DNA from 2 places in the uncultured Spongiibacter sp. genome. Region 2 is predicted to be linked to the other one. Evidence: predicted binding sites of a transcription regulator. Region 2 holds the regulator's gene; the other holds the start of a gene.
What was found. The regulator sigma-54, encoded in region 2, starts transcription at its own class of promoters, with help from an activator protein. The targets are predictions, from matches to a motif close to TGGCACANNNNTTGCNNT.
Positions count from the first base shown of each region.

Region 1 (4,253 bases), on a different contig from region 2:
TAACGTCTGGAACCCAATGGAGCTTAAAGCTCTTTGAGTTGCTATGGCGCGCTGAATAGAGAGCTGGAAGTGCTTTAGCTGGGCGTCGTCGTTCCCACTTTTGTACAAATGAGCGCTAGGAGAGGAATTTGTAAACCCCAGCTCGGGGCAGCGTGAAAGTAGCTCGAAGCCGGTGCATAAGTTTGTCGATAACGAAACTATGGGCTGGAGGTAAAAGCTAAGAAGCTCATTCTCTAAAGCTTGAGTGAGCACATCGTCCATGATGCGGTATGTCCTTGTCGATTGTTTGTGGTGGTACTCTAATTAACGACCAAAGCACTGGTTTCTGATTTTTCTCTGAAGGGTGAGTCAAGGTTTTTTCGCCAGGTATTTTGCCGTGTGGCGATATTTGTGACGGGTGTCATAGTACATTGTTGTACTAATGGACAGGATATTTATTTTGTGAATTTTTATTATCCTGCGCGAGCCTTGATTTTTTGAACTTTTACTTGCTTGAATGCTGCTCCAGTTTGGTGCTGGAGCACTGCTATATTGGCCCATATTCGAGCGGCATAGCTGGGTCGGTAGGTGCACTGCTGTGTATTTTTTGTGCATCTTAACGACCTCCTGTTGGTTGCTTTCGAGTTTCCGGAGATCGCTAAGAGAAGTAATTTTAAGTGGAGCTATAGAGACGGATCACCGGGCAGTGACGGGCGGCGTCTGTGCTTTGTGGCTTGCTCGTAGGCGTAGCTGATACTAAACAATGTGGCCTCATCCCAGCGCCGGCCAAAAAATTCTATTCCAATCGGCAGTGCTGGTTGATCAGTTGAGAAACCGGCGGGCACGACAATAGAAGGCATGGCGGTGGTGCTGCTAAAGCCGCAGTTGTTCGTTTGTGATGTGCCGGTAATTCTTGCAGGTTGTTGGACCGGGGGGTAAACCAAGGCATCCAGGTCGAGTGCATCCATCTCGCTTTCAACGTAGTTGCGCAGTTCCTCACGTTTTTCGAGCTTTGCAATATAACTGGGCGAACTGGTATCTCTCGCTGCAAGGCTTGCACCAATGAGTGCCTCGATAAACGGGTGCACCAGACCACTGGTGAATATGTCGACGGTATCAGAGCGAGGGGCCGCGAAGCTCGCTAGGTATTCATCCATGTGATCGGCGAATTCCTGAACAATAAGCGTATTGGAAATATCCTCAAACTCGGGAAGGGTTATTGGATCAATAATTTCAGCACCTGCAGCCGCTAAGTCGATCAGTGCCTGGTCTAGCACAGCATTCACGTCGGCATTGTCGCCAAAGGCGTTGGTACCGCCATAGCTGCGCAACACGCCAATGCGCTTTCCTTTCAGGCCATCTTTGTCCAGGGAGTCCAGATAGCTCGCTGGCTGCCGGCGTTCTGCGGCATGGGTTCTTGGGTCTGCCGGATCTACCGCTGCCATGCTATCCAGCATCAACGCGGCGTCACGAACGGTTCGGGTGATGGGGCCCCCTACATCCATGGTGTGAGAGAGTGGCACTAGGCCATCTTGTGACACTAATCCAACGGTGGAGCGCACGCCGACAAGGGAGTTGTTGGAGGGCGGTAGGCGTATTGAGGCGCAGGTATCGGAGCCGGTACCAAGCAGGCCGAAGTTGGCGGCAATGGCGGCTGCACTGCCGCCACTGGAGCCGCCGGCGTCTTTGGTGGTGTCATAGGGCGTGCCAATTCGCAAAGAGACGCTGTTAAAACTTTGTATCCAGAATGCGTATTCGCTCATGCCGGCTTTGCCCAAAATAAGTGCGCCGGCCTCTCGCAGTCGGGCAACAGTAAAGGCATCGTCAGGTGGCTGGGAGCCTGCGAGTGCGCGTGACGATGCGGTGGTTGGGAAGTCGTAGGTATCGAAGAGGTCCTTTAATAAAACGGGTGCGCAGTGCAGCGGCCCGGTGAGGCCGTCTTTTTCGAAGGCCTCATCAAGTGCTGTGGCCTGTTCGCGCCACTGGGGGTTAATGCTAACGATACTATTGATGGGTAGGCCGGTTGCTGGATTATTGTCGAGCCGTTCTATGCGCTCAATGTACTTTTCGGCTAAGCCTACGCAGCTAAGCGCTTGGCCGGATTCATCAACTTGTTCACCGCGAAAGCCTGCATGGATATCCGCCACTGTGGCCTCAAGCAGTTCAAAGGTTGTTGGCGCGGGAGTATCTGGCAGCGAACCGGTGGTTGAGGAACTGGAGCCTCCACCGCAAGCACTAATAACTGCTACTGAGATGGCGAGAGAGGTGGATGAAAAGACGCGCTTGATACTCGGTCGCATTTAAAATTTCCTCGGTTGGTTAAAGTCTGGTTTTATCTAGCAATAATGGTGCCACCGAGTTGGACGATTCGCGGCTTGGTTTTAGTGGTAGGTCGGGTGTTGGGGGCTAAAATGAAGGGGAGATTTCATTAAATAAGCAGATTATTCGCGGTCAGGCCCGCTATCCTACGAGTCATGGGATCATGTTTTTGTAGGAGAGACTTAAGTCGCGAAGGTTCGGGGCGCTGAGCTATGGCCGATGGTGCATATAGCATTGGGCTCTGTTGAGGCTTCCCATCGCGGTTAAAACCGCTCCTACAAGTGGGGCGAGGTGTTTTTGTAGCACAGTGTGGCCCCTTGTAGGAGCCCGCCTGAGGGCGACCTGAGCGAACGGTAGGGGCTGCGTATCGTTCGCGGTCAGGCCCGCCTACCCAAAACATTCCCTGCGGTCATGGGGCACGCTGTCCTACGAGTCACGGTGTCGTGTATTTGTAGGAGCGACTTACCCAAGGCGCTCCCTGCAGTCGCGGGGCACGCTGTTAGTCGCGAATGGTGCGAAGCGCTTAGCTATGGCCCACAGCGCTGATGGCGATGAGCGCTGTTGGAGCCCTTATCGCGGTTAAAACCGCTACCCAAAGCACTCCCTGTGGTCGCGGGGCACGCTGTCCTACAAAGGCGGCGGTACGCTGTTCTCCAGGTGGTGCAGGTTTGTCGCGTTCAGGCCCGCTTTCTAATCATTTATTTGGGTTCGATGGCGCGGAGTTCTCGGCCAACGACGAGGAGTGCGCCGAGTAGACCAAGGCCGGCAGCGCTGGCCCACATTATCAGGCTATCGAGTACACCGAGGCCGAGCAGGCTGAAGCTGCTGTTGTAGAGCCCGGCGAGTTCTTTGACCGGGCCGCTTAGCCAGAGCAGGCTGGAGGCGAGTAGTAACCAGGCGAGTAGTCCGCCGAACAGGCCGTACCAGAAGCCCATGTACAGGAAGGGGCGGCGGACGAAGGCGTTAGTGCCGCCGACCAGTTTCACAACCAGAATTTCGTCGCGGCGGTTTTCGATGGCCAGTTTGATGGTGTTGCCCACGATAAGCAGCACGCCTGCCGCGAGCATGGCGGCGAGGGCCAGGGTGAGGCGGCGGCTGATATCGGTAATGCGGTTCAGGCGTTGCAGCCACTCCATGTCCAGCTTGACCAGGTCGGCCTGCGGCAGTGCGTTTAGCTGGTCGCGCAGGGCTTCTATTTTTTCAGGGCTGCTGTTTTCTGCGGTGGGGCTCAGTACCAGAACGCCGGGCAGGGGGTTGCTGTCCAGCTGGTCGAGCACGTCGCCAAAGCCGCTGCGGCGACGGAATTCCTCCAATGCCTCACTGGGTGAGATGTATTCGGCGCTGGCAATGTCTTTGCGGTCGGCGAGTTGCTGACGCAGTTTTTGCGCGTCTTGATCGCTGACGCTGAATTTTAAAAACACCGACAATCGCGCGGCGCCATCCCAGCCTTGGCTGACGGCTTCAACGTTGTTCAGGCCGACATATAAACCGGCGGGCAGCACCATGGCGATGGCGATCACCAGTGTGGTCATTAATGTGGCGAGGGGGCGCTTTAACAGGCGCCGCAGGCTTTCGCCGGCCACCTGGCGGTGGTGGCTGCGGTAACTTTGCCACTGGTCACTGAAGCGGGTGCGGTGGGTTTTGGCACCGCTCAATTCGCGCCGTGAAGGCTTGGCCGGCGTTTGCAGTTGGCCGAGGCGGCGCTTGGGCAGTTTGCTGGCGCCGCTGCCCTTTTGTTTGGATTTACTCATGGCTGCCCCCGGCGCTAACCAGTTGGCCTTGGCGCAGGCTGAGCAATTTGTAGGGCATACGCGCAATGAGCGAGAGGTCGTGAGTGGCGATGAGCACGGTCACGCCCACCTGATTGAATTGTTCAAACAGGTGCATGATTTCTGCGGACAGTTGTGGGTCCAGGTTGCCGGTGGGCTCGTCGGCCAGCAGCAGTTTGGGTTTGT
Region 1 is NZ_CAXGPO010000044.1:5,432-9,684, forward strand. It holds gene ABNS66_RS14445 (EAL domain-containing protein) at 1-261, opposite strand, end outside; gene ABNS66_RS14450 (amidase family protein) at 663-2,279, opposite strand; gene ftsX (permease-like cell division protein FtsX) at 2,997-4,049, opposite strand; gene ftsE (cell division ATP-binding protein FtsE) at 4,042-4,253, opposite strand, start outside.
Region 1: a site for sigma-54 is predicted at 2,316-2,333, ahead of ABNS66_RS14450 (amidase family protein). Genes of this name have one in related genera too.

Region 2 (4,253 bases):
CCGTCATTCAATATCAACGCTGCATCGGTCCTATCGGTACTGGCCGCTATCGCGGGCACCGTGATCTACCTCACGCAATTTAGTGAGAGCGGGAAATTGAGCCTGACTGACAGCTTCGAAGCCATCCCCGATGTTGACTCCCACCTACAGGGCATCGAAGGCTTGAAATATCGCCAAGACGGCAATGTGGCATACCGCTGGCGCGCCGACAGTGCCGAACGCATGATTTCCTCGGGCAACATCCAGCTCAATCAGCCCTTCTACATCGGCAATATCGGCGAGCAGCGGCCGTGGACGGCGCAAGCCATTACCGGCACACTGTCACAAAATGGCCAACAACTGCAGTTGCGTGGCAGTGTTGTTGTTGAAGACTTAATTCGCGAAGCACAAATCCACACAGAGCAACTCAGCATTGACCTGGAGCAAAGCCTGGTAGCAACGGATCAGCCACTGCGACTGCAACTACCCAATGGCGAAACCCAGTCGGAGGGCATGACGGCCGACCTCGTTAACGAGAAAGTCGAGCTGCTCGCGAAGGTAAAAGGACACTATGAACCGCAATAATCTACGCACCTTCGCTATTAGCGCCCTGCTCTGCCTCGCCAGCAGCGTGCACGGCTTGCCCGATGACCGCCGCCAGGCCATCAACCTCAGCTCAGATAAAGCCACCTATGAAAACAATCGCGGCATTTACACGGGCAACGTCAATATGTCGCAGGGCAGCCTGATTATTCGCGCAGACAAGCTGATTATTGTCGAGGCTGACAGAAAAGTAACCAAGGTTATTGCCCATGGCAGCCCCGCCCATTTTGAGCAACAACCCCGCGCCGGGGAAGGCGTCGTGGTCGCCAGTGCCCGACTCATAGAATACAGCCTAAATGCCGAGGAAATCCTGCTGCAAAAAGATGCCACCATCCGACATCAGGGCTCCAAGATCAGTGGCGATCGCATTGTATACAGCGGGCGCAAGCAAATGGTCATTGCCGATGGCGGCAGCCACAAACTCGATGGCAGGGTACAAATGACCCTACAGCCTCAGCAGGGCGTGAGTGATACCGATAGCCCTGCTCCAAGCACCACCCCCGACACCCCGGAGACTCCCCGCTAACATGCCCGTATTGAAAGCCAGCAACCTCGCTAAAGCCTACAAAGGCAGAGAGGTAATCAAAGACGTCTCCCTGAGTATTAACAGCGGTGAAATAGTCGGCTTGTTGGGTCCCAACGGGGCGGGAAAAACAACCTGTTTTTACATGATCGTCGGCATCGTCAACGCCGACCGCGGCCGCATTCAGCTCGACGACAAAGACCTGACACCGCTTTCCATCCAAGGTCGGGCCAAACACGGCGTCGGCTACCTCCCTCAGGAAGCATCCATATTTCGGAAGCTGAGCGTCGCTGACAACATCATGGCGATATTGGAGACCCGCAGCGACCTGAACCGCAAGCAACGCAAAGAAAAGCTCGATGCACTGCTACAAGAATTTCACATTGCCCATATTCGCCAATCGCCGGGTATGGCGCTCTCGGGCGGGGAACGGCGCAGAGTAGAAATTGCACGAGCACTGGCCACCGAGCCCAGTTTTATTCTGCTCGACGAGCCCTTTGCCGGGGTAGACCCCATATCGGTGAACGATATTCAGCAGATTATTCGCCACCTGCAGGCGCGCGGCATCGGCGTCCTAATTACCGACCACAACGTGCGAGAAACCCTCGATATCTGCGAAAAAGCCTACATAGTTGGCGAAGGTCGCATCGTTGCTGAGGGCAATGCCGAGGCCGTGCTCAACAACCAAATCGTGCGGGACATCTACCTCGGCGACACATTTACCCTTTGATCAAAAAATCGGCACAGCAATTGCTTTAAACGCCTATTGCAGCGGTGCGGCTGCGGGACTACACTGACCCTGAAGCATCGTCGTTTATGGCTACATAACGGCATTTAATCCCTCAGGTATGGTTGTAGTAGAAGTCATTGCCTATGAAACAATCGCTCCAGCTAAAAGTCGGTCAGCAGCTGACCATGACGCCCCAGCTGCAACAGGCGATTCGTTTATTACAGCTCTCCACCCTCGACCTTCAACAGGAAATTCAGTCGGCACTGGACTCCAACCCCCTGCTGGAAGTAGAGGAAGACAGCGACAGCCCGGAACCCCAGAGCAGCAACAGCCAGAGCGAAAGTAACGCCAATGAGGCTGACAGCAAAACGACCTCTGCTGAGGAGGCGCCCAGCAACGACGCTGACAGTGAATGGGCCGAGCGCAGCGACATCCCCGAAGATTTGCCGGTAGACAGCCAGTGGGAAGACGTCTACCAAAGCTCCGCACCTAGCTCCTCCACGGCCGGTAGCGCCGACGACGACTACAACAATGACTATCGCCACGGCAGCTCAGAGTCGCTCCAGGACCACCTGCGCTGGCAACTCAACCTCAGCCGGCTTTCAGAACTTGATCGCATCGTCGCTGATGCCATCATCGACGCGATCGATGAAAAAGGGCGGCTCACCGTCAGCCCCGAAGAGCTGGTGGACGCCTTCGACGACGACGATATCGAAATAGAAGAAGTGAATGCCGTCCTTCACCTCATCCAGCAGTTTGACCCCCCAGGTGTTGGCGGCCAGGACCTTCAAGAATGCTTGCTGATTCAACTTCGACAGCTCTCCCCAGACACCCCATACCTGACTGAAGCGCTGCAGATTGTCGAGCAGCATATGCCGCAGCTCGGCAACCGTGATTACAACCAAATCATGCGCCGCTGCCGGCTAAAAGAAGACCAACTGCGCGACACCCTGGCACTCATTCAAACGCTGAACCCCACTCCTGGTGACTGCGTGGGTAACGACGAAACGGAGTATGTGGTACCAGACGTATTCGTCAGCAAAAAAGAAGGCCGCTGGCTGGTTGAGTTAAACCCGGACATCGCCCCGAAAATACAAATTAACAGCCACTACGCATCGCTAGCCAAAGACAGCGGCACCAGCAGCGACAAAGACTATATTCGCGACAACCTCCAGGAAGCGCGCTGGTTCATTAAAAGTCTGCAGAGCCGCAACGAAACACTGATGAAAGTCGCCACCAAGATTGTTGAGTACCAGCGCGGATTCCTGGAGTACGGCGACGAAGCGATGAAACCGCTAGTGCTCCACGATATCGCCGATGCAGTGAGCATGCATGAATCGACGATCTCACGGGTTACCACGCAAAAATATATGCATACCCCGAGAGGCATCTACGAACTCAAATATTTTTTCTCCAGCCACGTCTCGACCGATACCGGAGGAGAATGCTCCTCCACGGCGATTCGTGCACTAATCAAAAAATTAATTGCCGCAGAAAATCCCAAAAAACCGCTAAGCGACAGCAAAATCACCCAACTGTTGGCCGAGCAAGGCATCAAAGTTGCCCGGCGAACCATTGCAAAGTACAGGGAATCACTAGTCATTCCGCCCTCTAACGAACGGAAAAGACTGGTCTAATAAGGCCCCAAAAGGCCCAAACAACGCGCCGGGAGGCGCCGGATGTTCTCAGCGATGAAGGAGCAAGATATGCAAATAACCGTCAGTGGTCACCATGTTGAAGTTACCCCGGCACTTCGCGATTACGTCAACAACAAACTCGCCAAGCTGCAACGGCACTTCGACAATATCACCAATACCGACGTTACCTTGTCAGTAGAAAAGCTGGTTCAAAAAGCTGAAGCCACCGTACATGTGGCTGGCGCCGATCTGTTCGCCACCTGTGAATCAGAGGATATGTACGCGGCCATCGACAGCCTCACCGACAAGCTCGATCGCCAGCTTATTAAACACAAGGAGAAAAACCTGGGCCACTAAAGGCCCGGGGATGTTCCGGAAACGTAAACATGACCCTTGATTCAATACTCAGCCCCGGACGTACCCACTGCGGTACGTCTGTGGGCAGCAAGAAACGCCTACTGGAACAAATTTCTATTTTTGTCAGTGAGGATAATGCGCAATTCAACGCCGACGAACTGTTCAACGAACTGCTCGCCCGCGAGCGACTCGGAAGCACAGGTATCGGGCACGGGGTTGCGATTCCCCACTGTCGCAGCCAGCAGTGCACCGAAATTACCGGCATGCTGCTTAAACTTGCCGAGCCTATCGACTTCGAAGCGATAGACGATCAACCCGTGGACTTAGTGTTTGCGTTGATCGTTCCTGCCGAAGCACACGACGAACACATTAAAGTGTTGGCAAGCTTGGCCAACGCCTTCAACGATGACGCTTTCCGCCAGCA
Region 2 is NZ_CAXGPO010000025.1:17,687-21,939, forward strand. It holds gene lptC (LPS export ABC transporter periplasmic protein LptC) at 1-564, shown strand, start outside; gene lptA (lipopolysaccharide transport periplasmic protein LptA) at 551-1,108, shown strand; gene lptB (LPS export ABC transporter ATP-binding protein) at 1,110-1,835, shown strand; gene ABNS66_RS11370 (RNA polymerase factor sigma-54) at 1,979-3,472, shown strand; gene raiA (ribosome-associated translation inhibitor RaiA) at 3,542-3,829, shown strand; gene ptsN (PTS IIA-like nitrogen regulatory protein PtsN) at 3,859-4,253, shown strand, end outside.